Regions from separate parts of the Cronobacter turicensis genome, predicted to be linked through region 1. Evidence: predicted binding sites of a transcription regulator. Region 1 holds the regulator's gene; the other holds the start of a gene.
The links. Region 1 encodes PurR, which represses purine synthesis genes. Its sites were predicted from a motif close to CANGCAAACGTTTGCNTG; they were not measured.
Positions count from the first base shown of each region.

Region 2: a site for PurR is predicted at 3,278-3,295, ahead of tusA (sulfurtransferase TusA). Genes of this name have one in related genera too.

Region 1 covers NZ_CP165997.1:2,289,861-2,297,593, reverse strand. Annotated here, with positions in the region: gene AB8W27_RS10985 (glycoside hydrolase family 1 protein) at 1-273, opposite strand, end outside; gene AB8W27_RS10980 (PTS sugar transporter subunit IIC) at 327-1,646, opposite strand; gene cfa (cyclopropane fatty acyl phospholipid synthase) at 1,842-2,990, opposite strand; gene punC (purine nucleoside transporter PunC) at 3,278-4,453, opposite strand; gene punR (DNA-binding transcriptional activator PunR) at 4,565-5,476, shown strand; gene purR (HTH-type transcriptional repressor PurR) at 5,495-6,520, opposite strand; gene AB8W27_RS10955 (YnhF family membrane protein) at 6,813-6,902, shown strand; gene AB8W27_RS10950 (MFS transporter) at 7,168-7,733, shown strand, end outside.
Region 2 covers NZ_CP165997.1:229,660-237,392, forward strand. Annotated here, with positions in the region: gene AB8W27_RS01065 (AI-2E family transporter) at 1-478, opposite strand, end outside; gene AB8W27_RS01070 (MFS transporter) at 626-1,816, shown strand; gene AB8W27_RS01075 (DcrB family lipoprotein) at 1,855-2,412, opposite strand; gene AB8W27_RS01080 (7-cyano-7-deazaguanine/7-aminomethyl-7-deazaguanine transporter) at 2,486-3,151, opposite strand; gene tusA (sulfurtransferase TusA) at 3,356-3,601, shown strand; gene AB8W27_RS01090 (TRAP transporter substrate-binding protein) at 3,789-4,772, shown strand; gene AB8W27_RS01095 (TRAP transporter small permease) at 4,821-5,330, shown strand; gene AB8W27_RS01100 (TRAP transporter large permease) at 5,342-6,628, shown strand; gene zntA (Zn(II)/Cd(II)/Pb(II) translocating P-type ATPase ZntA) at 6,746-7,733, opposite strand, start outside.

The DNA of each region.
Region 1 (7,733 bases):
GCCGGTTCCGTCCGGGATAAGGCGCGCCCAGGAAATGGACGTGCGGAAGGTATTGTGGTTAAGCGCCTTCAGCAGCGCGATGTCTTCTTTCCAGTGCTGATAAAACGTGGAGGTTTGCGCAGGGCCAACGCCGTGGTGAAAACGCTCCGGCTGCAGGCGGAACCAGTGGTCCCAGGTGGTGGGCGTTTTGCCGTGGCTCAGGCTTTCACCTTCGGTCTGCGGCGCCGAGCTGGCGCTGCCCCACCAGAATCCTTCGGGAAATGAGTAGTGCATATCCATCCTCATAGCTCAGTCAGGCGCCTGCCGGAAAGGCAGGCGCAGTAAAATCAGGCATTGTTAGTGACAGTGTCACCATTAGCGGTATCCTGTGCCGCCTCCTGTTTTTGGAGTGTGCGCTCGTAGGCTTTCACAAACGGGTAGTACATCAGCGCCGACATCACCATGCAGATAAGACACATGACGACCGGGCTGAAGGCCCAGTTAGCGGCCCATGATGCCCCGATGGGCGCGGGCGTAGTCCACGGCGTCAGCGAGACTACCTGCGCCAGCCAGCCAAGTTTGGTCGCAGTCCAGGCAAGAACGGCGTTCACCATCGGCACCAGAATAAACGGCAGGAAAAAGACAGGGTTCATAATAACCGGTGCGCCGAACAGAATCGGTTCGTTGATGTTAAACATGCTCGGCACGACGCCCATTTTACCGATGGTGCGCAGGTGCACCGCGCGGCTGCGCAGCAGCAGGAACGCCAGCGGGAGAGTCGAACCCACGCCGCCAATCAGCAGGTAGTGATCCCAGAACCCTTGCAGGTAAATATGCGGCAGCGCCTGGCCGGCCGCCAGCGCAGCCTGGTTGGCGGAGAGGTTCGCCATCCAGAACGGGTTCATGATGCCGGTGACAATCAGCGCGCCATGAATGCCCGCAAACCACAGGATCTGGCAGATTAAAACGGAGATCAGAATCGCTGGCAGGGAGTCGGACGCGGCCACCAGCGGAGAGAGCAGATGCATAATCGCTTCCGGCAGGATCATGCCGGTAGTGGATTCAATCAGCAGGTTGAGCGGATGGAGCGTAAAGACAATCACCACCACCGGGATCAGAATTTCAAACGAGCGCGCGACGCCGGTCGGCACCTCTTTCGGCAGGCGGATAGTAATATTGTGGCGCTTCAGGAAAGCGTACATTTCGCTCGCGTAAATCGCCGTGATAAGCGCGGTGAAAATGCCCTGGCCTGAGAAATATTGCGTGGAGATCTGCCCGTCTTTATAAGGCGCCGCCACCAGCAGAAACGCCATAAACGCCAGCAGGCCGGTCATGATCGGATCAAGCTGGTAGTGCTTGCCGAGGCTTGCGCCAATGCCAACCGAGATAAAAAACGTCATCACGCCCATGCTGAGGTTAAACGGCAGCATCAGTTGGTCGCGGTATTTCAGCGAAATATCCAGCCACGCGCGGCAGAAGCCGATTTGCGTATCCGGCGAGAAGGGCGGAAAGATAAAAACCAGCAGGAACGAACCGATGATCATAAACGGCAGGGCGGCGAGAAAACCGTCCCTGATCGCGACCACGTGACGCTGCGAACCCATCGCGCCCGCCAGCGGCGTGATTTTGTTTTCAATAACATGGACCATACTCTGGTACAGACTCATGAGGCGTTTCCTTTATCAGGCAGGGGGGAATAGCGCTCAGTTTGAAACAAAATGGAAACCGGTTTCCATGTGTCTGTGGCCTGATTGTTGCCGCGATCACTTTTATGAAAGGAAACGTCGTGAAAGCGTGAGTAGTATCACAAAGCGGGGAAGAGTGAGTGGCAAAAAGCCCCCGGCATGCGCCGGGGTGAATGCTTAACGGGCGACGCGCAGGCCGTTTTCCACGCCGCGGCTAAAGACCACTTGCCACAGCTGGATATCCCGCGCGCGAAAGGCGCCCGCGCAGGCGTTGAGATAATAGGTAAACATGCGTTTAAACCGCTCAGAGTAGTTATCGGCTATCTCCGGCCATGCGTCGAGGAAACGCGCATACCAGGCCATCAGCGTTTTATCGTAGTCCGCGCCAAAGTTATGCCAGTCTTCCATCACGAAGTGCGGCTCGCTGGCGGCCGCAATCTGGCGCGCCGACGGCAGGCAGCCGTTCGGGAAGATATACTTGTCGATCCACGGGTCAACGTTGTTATCGGTTTTCCGCGAGCCGATGGTATGCAGCAGGAAGAGACCGTCAGGCTTGAGGTTACGGTCGGCGACGTCAAAATAGGTGGCGTAGTTTTTCGGGCCGACATGCTCAAACATACCGACCGACACGATGCGGTCGAACTGGGAATCGAGATCGCGATAATCCTGCAACAGAATGGTGACGTCCAGCCCTTCGCAACGCGCCTGGGCCATTTTCTGCTGCTCCGCGGAAATGGTCACGCCGGTGACCGACACGCCATAGTGCCGCGCCGCGAACGCCGCCAGACCGCCCCAGCCACAGCCGATATCCAGCAGCGTCATGCCAGGCTTAAGCGCCAGTTTATCGCAGATAAGCTTCAGCTTCGCCTGCTGGGCGTCCTCAAGGTTATCGGCCTCTTTCCAGTAGCCGCAGGAGTACTGCATATACGGGTCGAGCATCCGACTGAAGAGATCGTTGCCAAGATCGTAATGCTCTTTGCCGACAATCCAGGCGCGTTTTTTGGATTGCAAATTAAACAGACGCGCGCTGAGAATGCGCAGCGTATCTTTCAGATGGTGCGGCAGCTGATCTTCCAGCCCCGCGCGCAGCACTTTGGTGAAGAAGAGATCGAGACGCTCGCACTCCCACCAGCCGTCCATATAGCTTTCGCCAAGACCGAGAGAACCTTCCTGCAAAACTCGCTTAAAAAAGTCAGGGTTTTTCACCTGAATGTCGGAAGGGGCTGCGCCGTTAACGGCGATCCCGGCCCGGCTGAGCAGTTCAGTTGCGATGCGATACCAGTGATTGTCCGGTATGCTGACTTCTTCTATACACGATGAACTCATAGCTTCTCCATCACTGATGTGATCAGAACCTTCAAACAGCGTAGTCGCAATTTTCGGTATGTGAGAAATATCACGGAAAGGTCCGCGAGCCTGATATCCGACGTAGAACAGAGGAAGGGAGATGACCCTTGCCAGAAATGTCATTCCAAATAAAAACGGGAGCCAGCGGCTCCCGTTACTACATAATATTTATGCTAATTATCGTAGAGCCGCGAACCAGTATAGGCCTCGCTTTACGATGATTCAACCGTTGACCGTTAGCAAGCTAATCACAAAATTTCATATTATCACGCGACTGATGACTGCGTGACCCGATGACGCCCGCGCAGCAGGAACCCAAGCCCCGCCAGTAGTACGGTTGCCAGCATGACGCTGGTGGTCGAAAGCAGCGGCGTGGCGACCAGCCATGACACCACCAGACTTGCCACAAAACAGAGCCCAAGCTGGAGCGTATTTTGCAGCGCGGCGGCGCGTCCGGTGGCCTGCGGGAACGGCAACAGCGCAGCGGCGACCACAATCGGGTAGATGGCGCCGTTCGCCATGGCCATCAGGCAGAAGGGGATGAGCAGGGTGGTGAGCGTAACCGCCTCGCTTAATCCCACAAGCCAGGTGGCGAGTACGCTCAACGCAAAGCCTGCCAGCAGCCACGGCAGCAGCGTCTCACCCTGCCATTTTTGCAGCGCGCTGCGACAGCCGTAACCGCCTATCAGAAATGCGATGGTTTGCGGCACATAGCTCAGGCCAATCACCGCCGGGCTGTAGCCCATCTCATGCAGGATAAACGGCGAGCCGGTGAGCCAGGCGAAAAAGCTGGCGGAGCAGGCGGCGTAAATCAGCACATTGCCGCTGTAGACGCGCGAGCGCAGCAGCATCATAAAGCTCAGCGGTTCGCCGCCTTTATTGCCCTGCGGCGCGCCCGAAGGCAGACGCAGCGCCGGAATAATCAGCAATACCGTGATGGCAAACAGCACCACGAAAATCGCCTGCCAGGAAAAGTGGTTCAGGATCCAGCTGCCCAGCAGCGGCGCCAGCGCCGGAGAAAGGCCGACCAGCGGCATGATGGTCGCGAAAATGCGGCGCGCCTGCTGCGCCGGGTAGCGGTCGGTCACCAGCGCCTGCCAGCTCACCGCGGCGGAGCAGACCCCCACGGCCTGAATAAAGCGCAGCGCCAGCAGCGCGCCTGCGCTCTCTACCCAGACGGTGCCAAGGCAGGCGAGGGCGAAAATCCCCAGCCCCGCCAGCAGTACCGGACGGCGGCCAAAACGGTCAGAGAGGGGGCCCCAGACCAGCTGCGCCAGCGCGAATCCCGCCAGAAACAGGCTCAGCGAGGCGCTGATGGCCGATGGCGCCGTGTGTAAGTCCGCCTCGATAACGGCGAACGCGGGCAGGTACATATCGGTCGCCAGAAAGCCGAGCACGCTCAGCCCGGCCAGCCAGCAAAGAAATCCTTTATCAGGTCGCATCACAATGACTCACTTCTTAATACGCGAAAGAGCCCGGAGTGTACGGAGTGCAAACCGGCTTGTGAAACGCTAATATTTGCCGTTTCCATTCAAAAATTTTGCAGGCAGAAAATGTGGTCTGAATATTCTCTGGAAGTCGTCGACGCCGTCGCGCGCACTGGCAGCTTCACCGCGGCGGCGGCGGAACTGCACCGCGTGCCTTCTGCCGTGAGCTATACGGTGCGTCAGCTTGAGGAATGGCTCGCGGTGTCGCTCTTTGAGCGACGCCATCGCGATGTGGTGCTGACGCCTGCGGGCGCCTGGTTTTTACGCGAGGGGCGTTCTGTTATCAAAAAAATGATGATCACCCGTCAGCAGTGCCAGCAGATAGCCAACGGCTGGCGCGGGCAGCTTTCCATCGCGGTGGACAATATCGTGCGGCCTGAGCGCACCCGCCAGCTGGTGCTCGATTTCTACCGGCACTTTTCCGATGTCGAGTTGCAGGTGTCGCAGGAGGTGTTTAACGGCGTCTGGGATGCGCTGGCGGATGGGCGCGTGGAACTTGCCATCGGCGCCACGCAGGCGATCCCGGTGGGCGGGCGGTTCGCGTTCCGCGATATGGGCATGCTGAGCTGGCGCTGCGTGGTGGCGCATCATCATCCGCTGGCGCAGCATGAAGGCGCGCTAAGCGATGACAGGCTGCGTGATTACCCGTCGCTGGTGCTGGAAGATACCTCGCGATCGCTGCCCAAACGCATCACCTGGCTGCTGGATAACCAGCGACGCGTGGTGGTGCCGGACTGGCACTGCGCCGCTGATGCGCTTAGCGAAGGGCTCTGTATCGGCATGGTGCCGACGCATTTCGCCAAGCCATGGCTGGATCGCGAAGAGTGGCGCGCGCTGACGCTGGAAAACCCGTTCCCGGACGCCGCCTGCTGCCTGACGTGGCGACAAAGCGACGCCTCGCCCGCGCTGCGCTGGCTGCTTGATTATCTGGGGGACAGTGAAACGCTGAACAAGGAGTGGCTGCGGGAGCCGCAGTGATACGGCTCCCGGAAGGGATTAACGACGATAGTCGCGGAACGGGCCGTCCGCCACCGAGCGGCGTTCGATAAGGCGCGGGTGCACCTCGATGGTCTGCGACTCTTCGCGTTTGTTAACGATGCGATCGAGCAGCATATTGAACGCGGTCTGGCCCAGCGTCTCTTTCGGCTGATGGATTGTCGTCAGCGCCGGGCTGAAGAAGCGGGCGTTGCGTACGTTATCGTAGCCGATAATCGAAATATCCTGCGGCACGCGCAGGCCCATCTCATCGGCCGCGCAGATAGCGCCCATCGCCATGATATCGCCGCCGCAGAAGACGGCGGTAGGGCGCTGCGGCTGCGAGAGGATCTGCTGCATCGCGCGATAACCGGATTCCGGTTCGAAATCGCCCTGCACGATCCAGTTCTCCGGCACCTTGATGGCCGCTTCTTCCAGCGCTTTCATGAAGCCGGAAAAACGCCCGACGCCGGTGTTGCGCTCAAGCTGCCCCGGGATCACGCCGATATCGCGATGGCCGCGCTCGATAAGATAACGCCCCGCGAGATAACCGCCCTGGAACGCGTTATCGATAACCGAGTCGGTGAAATCCGCTTTAGCTTCGCCCCAGTCCATCACCACCATCGGGATATGACGGTACTCTTCGAGCGTGGACAGCAGCGGCTCCGGGTATTCCGAACACATCACCAGCAGGCCGTCGACGCGCTTTTGCGCCATCATCGACAGATACGCGCGCTGTTTTTCCAGATTGTTATGCGCATTACCGAGGATCAGCGTATAGCCTTTTGCAAAGCAGCTGTTTTCTACAGCTTCGATGATTTCTGCAAAGTAGGGCGCTTCGCTACTGGTCGCCAGCAGCCCGATAGATTTGGTGTGGTTCACCTTCAGGCTGCGCGCCACGGCGCTTGGCGAATAATGTAATTCTTTGATAGCCGCCCATACCGCGTTGCGCGTCTCTTCCGCCACAAAACGGGTTTTGTTAATTACATGTGAGACTGTTGTTGTGGAAACGTTGGCTCGCTTCGCGACGTCTTTAATTGTTGCCATTAATAATCACTCCAGACCCCTGGCTGAGCCCTGCAAAATCACGGGTTAATCGTTTGCCTGTACACACCCCTGTTTGCCACGAGGGGACGTGCGGCATGCCGGGAAACGCGACATTTATCGTGAGGAGGGGTCGATGGCCGGTACCGAATAAAGTAGCGACGAATTTTGGCTTATCTTTATCGAAAGGGGAAGAGGGAAAACGCATATCTGGTTAAATGTCGCAGGATTTTTCGGCCCGTTTATGCAAAAATGCGCACTACCTGATTTTTATGGGGTCTTTAAGGAGAATACCATGAGTACCGATCTGAAATTTTCGCTGGTCACTACCCTTGTTGTGCTGGGTCTTATTGTGGCGGGCGCTTTTACCGCCATCCTGCATTAAGCGCCAGGCGGGAGTGCGCCTGCGTTCTCCCGCTTTCTTATACCATTCCTGCGCTTAAACGCCTTTCGCTCGCCGTTCCCTTTCTTTTTCACGCTATTTCCTTATGATTCGCTAATAACAATTTTTGCGTGTTCTTTAACACTCGCGCAATAATATTTTGCTGTTTTTGTCACTTATCTTTTCCGACTGAAAGTGCCATCCTTTCTGCATCCTGCTGTAACGTCGGGCATTCCCCGGCGCTGTTGTACAATTTCTGGAGCAATGAATGAAAGTCAATTTCCCGTTACTGGCACTGGCGATTGGTGCTTTTGGCATTGGCACGACCGAGTTTTCCCCGATGGGGCTGTTGCCGGTAATAGCGAACGGCGTCAACGTCTCGATTCCGGCCGCCGGTATGCTGATAAGCGCTTACGCGGTTGGCGTGATGGTGGGGGCGCCGTTGATGACGCTCCTGTTGTCGCACCGCGCACGACGCAGCGCGCTGATTTTCCTGATGGCGATTTTTACGCTCGGCAACGTGCTCTCGGCGCTGGCGCCGGATTACATGACGCTGATGGCCTCGCGTATTCTCACCAGCCTTAACCACGGCGCGTTTTTCGGGCTCGGCTCGGTCGTGGCGGCAAGCGTGGTGCCGAAGCATAAACAGGCGAGCGCCGTCGCGACGATGTTTATGGGGCTGACCATCGCCAATATCGGCGGGGTGCCGGCGGCGACCTGGCTTGGCGAAACTATTGGCTGGCGGATGTCGTTCCTGGCGACCGCGGGCCTTGGGCTGGTGGCGATGGCGAGCCTCTGGCTCTCCCTGCCGAAAGGCGGCGGCGGCGAGCGTCC
Region 2 (7,733 bases), 2.1 Mb from region 1:
CCAGCAGTACGGCGCTGGCCATCGCGCCGGAGAGCTGCGTCATCAGCGTGGTGGCGAAGGTGACCATCTTGTCGGAATCCATGCGCTGTAGCATACGCTCCGGCGAAAGATGCAGGTGCATGAAGGGCACCATTTCCTGAAGATGCAGGAGTTTTCGCGTCAGTTCCTTATTATATTTCGGCATTAACGCGATAAATTCATTGAATGACGCCGCCAGTACGCCCAGCAGCAACGTCAGGCCTATCAGCATCACAAACACGACGATAGTTATCGCGACAGGGCGGCGAAAGCCCCGGCGCATAAACCAGGTCACCAGAGGGTTAAGCACTATAGCCAGAAACAGCGCCAGCAGCAGCGGCACAATCACATCTGCCGCGGCGTGAATGCCAGCCAGAATAATGACCAGCGCCGCCAGCTTTTGCAGCATATGCAGGCCGACTTTATCTTGTTGGGGTTGGGGTCGTTGTGGACCAATCATAACCAATTCCTTTTATGAGGGCTTTCTTAGTGTAGTGTGGAACCGGCATTGCGCCGCAGGGAGGAAGTCTGAAACGCGGGCGTTTCCGTTGAAGGAAATTTCAGGTTTATACTGACGCTACCGCTGTTGCCAAAAAAGTGAAATGTCATGCCGGATGTCTGCGCCGAACCCGCGTTAAGCGGCCTGCGGCTGAACCTGAAAATCGTCTCCATTGTTATCTTCAACTTCGCTACCTTTCTGACTATCGGTCTGCCGCTCGCGGTACTGCCGGGCTATGTCCATGATGTGATGGGATTTAGCCCGTTCTGGGCGGGGCTGGTTATCAGCCTTCAGTATATCGCCACGCTGATAAGTCGTCCTCATGCCGGGCGTTACGCCGATCTCTGGGGACCGAAAACGGTGGTCATTGTCGGCATGTTCGGCTGTCTGCTGAGCGGCGCGAGCTATTTTCTGGCGTGGTGGAGCGGCGGCTTGCCGCTGGCGTCGCTGGCGCTGCTGTGTCTCGGGCGTGTGGTGCTGGGCTTCGGACAGAGCTGCGCGGGCACCGGCTCGACGCTCTGGGGCGTCGGCGTGGTCGGTTCGACGCATATCGGCAAAGTGATCTCCTGGAACGGCGTCGTCACCTACGGCGCGATGGCCGTGGGCGCGCCGCTTGGGGCGCTGCTGTACCGGCTGGGCGGCCTGCCGCTGGTGGCGGGCGTTATTATGGGCGTGGCGCTGCTCGGGATTGTATTGGCGCTGCCGCGCCCGGCAGTGAAGGCGAGTAAGGGCAAACCGCTGCCGTTTCGCGCGGTGCTCGGCAAGGTCTGGCCGTTCGGCATGGCCCTGGCGCTCACCACCTCCGGCTTTGGGGTGATCGCCACGTTTATCACGCTGTTCTATCAGGCCAAAGGCTGGGACGGCGCGGCCTTCGCCCTGACACTTTTCAGCGGCGCGTTTGTCGGCACGCGCTTGTTATTCCCGAATGCGATTAATCGGCTGGGCGGCATTAACGTGACGCTACTCTGCGGCGTGGTGGAAACGCTTGGGCTGCTGCTGGTTGGGCTGGCGGTGGATCCGTGGATGGCGAAAGTGGGGACGTTTCTCGCAGGCGCCGGGTTCTCGCTGGTGTTCCCGGCGCTCGGCGTCGTGGCCGTGAAAGCGGTGCCCCAGAGCAATCAGGGCGCGGCGCTTGCCACCTATACGCTGTTTATGGATCTGTCGCTCGGGATAACCGGGCCGGCGGCAGGCGTGCTGATGGCCTGGGCGGGCGTACCGGCGATTTATCTGGCGGCGGCGGGGCTGGTGTTGCTCGCCATTCTGTTAAGCGCGCAGTTAAAAAAACGGCCCGCCCCGTAAAGGGCAGGCCGCTGTTGTAAGCGCGTTTTTACCGCGGATTACTTCACTACGATGGTGTTGATGATGTTCTCTGCAGTGCTCTGCGCCTGCTGCTGGTTATCGGCAGGCAGCGTGATTTGCAGGGTCAGCAGTTTGTCATCAACATTGCCCAGCACCACGGAGGAGTAAGCGGTCTGGCCTTTGGCGGAGATGATGGTATCGAGCTGCTGCATCTTCTGGCCTTTGATTTCAATCGCTTTATTGGTCACGACCTGCAGTTGCGGGTCGCGGGCGCGCTGCTGATCTTCCAGACGCTTCGCCAGCACTTCCAGCGATTCCTGGCTTTTCTCGCCGACGATGACGATCACGGCTTTCTGGCCGGTCTGGTCAGAGTAGACATGCATGTTGTTCGCCTGGGTGCCCACTTTACCACTCTGATCGGTCATATCCGCCGGCAGGGAGAAGCTCAGTTTACCGTCCAGCAGGCTGACCGGCTGGCCGGAGGCTTCGCTCTGTGAGGCACCGGCGCTTGCCGGCGCGTTGCTGTCTTTGTTGTCGCAGGCGGCAAGCCCCATCACCAGCAGGCCAATACCGACATATTTCACCAGATTGCGCATTCACTTATTCCTTTACAAGAGACGGTCAACACGACCCATCTCTGCATCTTAACACAAGAAATTCCGCGAACCTTTACCCGCGCTGTAGCACGCGGAAATCGGATTTATCCGCCAGCTTTTTCAACAGCATATTCAGCAGCACGCCATACATCGGCAGGAAGAATACCAGGCTGATAAGCACCTTAAAGGTGTAATCCACCAGCGCGATTTCCATCCAGTGTTCGGCCATGAACGGGTCCGGGCTGCGCCAGAACGCGATAAAGAAGAATGACAGCGTGTCGCTGACGTTGCCGAGCAGCAAGGACGCGCCCGGCGCCAGCCACCAGCGCGGGCTCTGACGCAGGCGATTAAAGACATGCACGTCGAGGATCTGCCCCAGCGCATAGGCCATAAAGCTGGCGGTCGCGATGCGCGCGACGAACAGATTAAAGTGCGACAGCGCGCCAAACCCTTGCCAGCTCCCCATATAAAACAGCGAGGAGATCACATAGGAGACCAGCAGCGCAGGCACCATCACCGCGAAAATAATGCGACGAGCCAGCGGCGCGCCAAAAATGCGCACGGTCAGATCGGTGGCGAGGAAAATAAACGGAAAGCTAAACGCGCCCCAGGTGGTGTGAAAACCAAAGATGGAGACCGGCAGCTGCACCAGATAGTTACTGGAGGTGATCACCAGCAAATGAAACAACGAAAGCCAGACGAGCGCGTGGCGGCGCTGACCAGACGTAAAGGGAGTCATATTGTGACCTTTTTGTTAGTTGGGGTGAGGGAACCCAGTTCATCTTCATGCTAAGGCAGACGCGGCGCGTTTGCGCAAAGCCGCCGCATGATACTGCTTTGTATCGTCAATGCAATGGTTAATTTTAACGCAATCGTTCACATGAGTTGCGTCACGTAAAACGGGGGGTAAACTAAGGCGGTTTTTCACAACCCCGAGAGAAGCATGACCGATCTGTTCGCCAACCCTGACCATACCCTGGACGCCCTCGGGCTGCGCTGCCCTGAGCCGATAATGATGGTGCGTAAAACCGTGCGCCAGATGCAGCCTGGCGAAACGCTGCTGATCGTGGCCGATGACCCGGCGACGACGCGCGATATCCCTGGTTTCTGCCGCTTTATGGAGCATGAGCTGGTGGCCTCGCAAACCGAAACGCTGCCGTATCGCTATTTGCTGCGTAAAAATCAGTAATTCCTGCCGTAAGCCGCCGTCATGCGGCTTTCTGAACTCACGTCACATTCTTTTTAAACCCTTGTTTCAGAGTTGCTGCTTTTGTGAGGCGCTTCACCCCGGCTTTACAGGACGTCGTCTAGTTTATAACCGACAAATCAAAACACCGTTTTATAACTAGCCTGTCCTTATCCTCTGGAGCGACCCGATGAAAAAGCGATTTATCCCGGCGTTTGCCGGTTTTTGCCTGTCCACCGCGTCACTGCTGTTTGCGCCCGCTCTGCATGCGCAAGTGATTAAAGCGGCCGATGTTCACCCGCAGGGGTATCCGAATGTCGTGGCCGTGCAAAATATGGGTGAGAAGTTAAAACAACAAACCAACGGCGAGCTGGAAATTAAAACCTTTCCGGGCGGCGTGCTGGGCGATGAGAAGCAGATGATCGAACAGGCGCAGATGGGCGCTATCGACATGATCCGCGTTTCGATGGCGCCAGTCGCGGCGATTTTGCCGGAGATCGAAGTTTTTACGCTGCCGTACGTGTTTCGTGATGAAGACCATATGCATAAGGTCATTGATGGCGATATCGGCAAGCAAATCGGCGATAAACTCACCAGCAACCCGAAATCGCGGCTGGTCTTTTTAGGCTGGATGGACTCTGGCACCCGCAACTTAATCACCAAAAACCCGGTCGTGAAGCCGGACGATCTGAAGGGCATGAAAATTCGCGTACAGGGGAGTCCTGTCGCCATCGGCACGCTGAAAGCGATGGGCGCGAACGCCGTGGCGATGGGCGTGAGCGAAGTCTACAGCGGCCTGCAAACCGGCGTTATCGACGGCGCTGAAAACAACCCGCCGACCTATATCGCCCATAACTACCTGCCGGTCGCGAAGCATTACACCCTGAGCGGCCACTTTATCATTCCCGAAATGCTGCTCTACTCGAAAGTGAAGTGGGACAAGCTCAAGCCCGAGCAGCAACAGAAAATCCTGACGCTCGCCCGCGAGGCGCAGATGGAACAGCGTGAGCTGTGGAATGCCTATAACAAGCAGGCGCTCGACAAAATGAAAGCGGGCGGCGTGCAGTTCCACGACATCGATAAGGCGTATTTCGTTAACGCGACCGCCCCGGTGCGCGACCAGTATGGCGCGAAGCATCAGGACCTGATGAAAGCCATCGCCGACGTCAAATAATCGCTTACGCCGGGCTGGCCCCGGCGTCTCATCCTCTGCGGAGTCTTTATGTCCCGATTCTTTCTGGTCTGGATGGATCGCCTGTACCTGCTCGCCATGATGGTGGCCGGGTTCGCGCTGTTGATCATGACGATCGTGATCCCGATAGGGATTTTCTCGCGTTACGTGCTTAACCGGGGGGAATCCTGGCCTGAGCCGGTCGCCATTATCTGCATGGTGACGTTTACCTTTATCGGCGCGGCGGTGGGCTACCGCGCGGGCTCGCACATCGCGGTAAACATGCTGACCGATCGCCTGCCGCCGTTTGCGCAGCGGGTCTGCGCGCGCGTGGTCGATCTGCTGATGCTGGTCATCTCGCTGGTGATGTTTTACTACAGCGCCCTGTTGTGTATGGAGCTGTGGGAGCAGCCCGTCGCGGAATTTCCGGTACTGACCTCCGGAGAAAGCTATCTCCCGCTGCCCATCGGCTCGGCGGTGATGATTTTGTTTGTAATCGAGCGGCTGCTGTGGGGCTCTCAGGAGAACCGTCCGGTCGTGCTCATTGGCAACCATAGCTGACGGAGAACACCATGGACGCATTTATCTTACTGGCCACGCTGGCCGTGCTACTGGCGTTGGGGATGCCGGTCGCTTTCGCGGTGGGCCTGAGCGCCATCGTGGGCGCGCTCTGGATAGATCTGCCGCTGGAGGCGTTAATGATCCAGATAACCAGCGGCGTCAACAAATTCACGCTGCTGGCGATCCCGTTTTTTATCCTGGCGGGCGCGATTATGGCCGAAGGCGGCATCGCCCGGCGGCTGGTTAACTTCGCCTATCTGTTCGTGGGCTTTATCCGCGGCGGGCTGTCTTTGGTCAATATTGTCGCCTCGACGTTTTTCGGCGCGATTTCCGGCTCGTCGGTGGCGGATACCGCGTCCATCGGCAGCGTGATGATCCCGGAGATGGAAAAAAAGGGATACCCGCGCGAATACGCCGCAGCGGTCACGGCGAGCGGCTCGGTGCAGGCGATTCTTATCCCGCCCAGCCATAACTCGGTTATCTATTCGCTGGCGGCGGGCGGCACCGTGTCTATCGCGACGCTGTTTATCGCGGGGGTTTTACCAGGACTGCTGCTGGGGATGAGCCTGATGGTGCTTTGCATCGTCTTCGCCCGGCGGCGCGGCTATCCGAAAGGCGAGCGGATCCCGCTGAAGCAGGCGCTGAAAATTTTCATCGATGCGCTGTGGGGGCTTATCACGGTCGTGATTATCCTGGGCGGCATTCTCACCGGCGTGTTTACGGCGACGGAGTCGGCGGCGGTCGCCTGCCTGTGGGCGTTTTTCGTGACGATGTTTATTTACCGCGATTACAAATGGAATGAGCTGCCGAAGCTGATGTTCCGCACCGTGAAAACGGTGACGATCGTGATGATCCTCATTGGGTTTGCCGCAGCGTTTGGCGCGGTGATGACCTATATGCAACTGCCGACGCGCATTACGGAATTCTTTACGACGCTGTCGGATAACAAATACGTCATCCTGATGTATCTCAACGTTATGCTGCTGATGATTGGCACGCTGATGGACATGGCGCCAATCATTTTGATCCTGACGCCGGTATTGCTGCCGGTCACCAATCAGCTCGGCATCGATCCTGTGCATTTCGGGATGATCATGATGGTGAACCTCGGGATCGGGCTGATTACGCCGCCGGTGGGCTCGGTGCTGTTTGTGGCGAGCGCCGTAAGTAAGCAGAATATCGAAAGCGTGGTGCGCGCCATGCTGCCGTTTTATGGGGTGTTGCTTGTCGTGCTGGCGATGGTGACCTACATTCCGGCCATTTCGCTCTGGCTGCCGCGGATATTAGGGATGATGTAAATGCGGTGGCGGGGAAGGCTTTTGTGATGGCGGGTGCGCTGCGCTTACCCGCCCTACGAGTATTCCGGCCGCTGTAATGTAGGGTGGGTAAGCGGAGCGCACCCACCGTGTCCTCCATCAGCCGCGCTTACGCAACAGCCTTAACGCATTGGCGGTCACCAGCACCGTCGCGCCCGTATCGGCCAGCACGGCCAGCCACAGACCGGTCAACCCAAGCAGCGTTGTCACCAGAAAAACGGCCTTTAACCCCAGCGCAATCGTAATGTTCTGGCGAATATTGCGGTGCGTAGCGCGGGCAAGCGCGATCATCTCCGGCAGCGCCGCCAGCCGGTTGTGCGTCAGCGCCGCATCGGCGGCTTCCAGCGCGACGTCGGTGCCGCTGCCCATCGCAATACCGATGGTCGCGGCTTTCATCGCCGGCGCGTCGTTGATGCCGTCGCCCACCACCGCCAGCGGCGCGCGGGCGTTAAGCTCATTGACCGCCGTCACCTTATCCGCAGGCAGCAGCCCGGCGCGATAGTCCATACCCAACTCCCCGGCAATCGCGGCCGCGGCGCGTGGATTATCACCGGTCAGCATGACACTCCCCACGCCCAGCGCCCGGAGTTTCTCCACCGCATCGCGCGCGTCGGCGCGTTGCGTATCGCGCAGCGCCAGCGTGCCGAGAAGCTGATCGCTGGCGGTCACCACGATCACTGTCTGGCCTTGCGCCTCCTGCTCCCGAATACGCGCCTGCCAGTGTGGCGGTAGCGCAATAGTCACTTTATCCGGCGCGCTGATACGAAGCAGGCGGCCTTCCACCTGCGCTTCAACCCCGGCGCCCGCCAGCGTGCGTTGCGCACCGGCGCGCAGCGTCGCCACGCCGCGCGCATTCGCCTCGCGCACCACCGCCTGGGCCAGCGGATGCGTGCTGCCCTGCTCAACGGCCGCGGCGTACGCCAGCAGCGCGTCGGCCTCCAGCCCGTCGACTGGATCGATTGCCGTCACCTGCGGCGTGCCCGCCGTCAGCGTGCCGGTTTTATCGAAAGCAATCTGCTCAACGCGCCCCAGCGCCTCCAGCGCGGCGCCGCCTTTAATCAGCGCGCCGAAACGCGTGGCGGCCGCA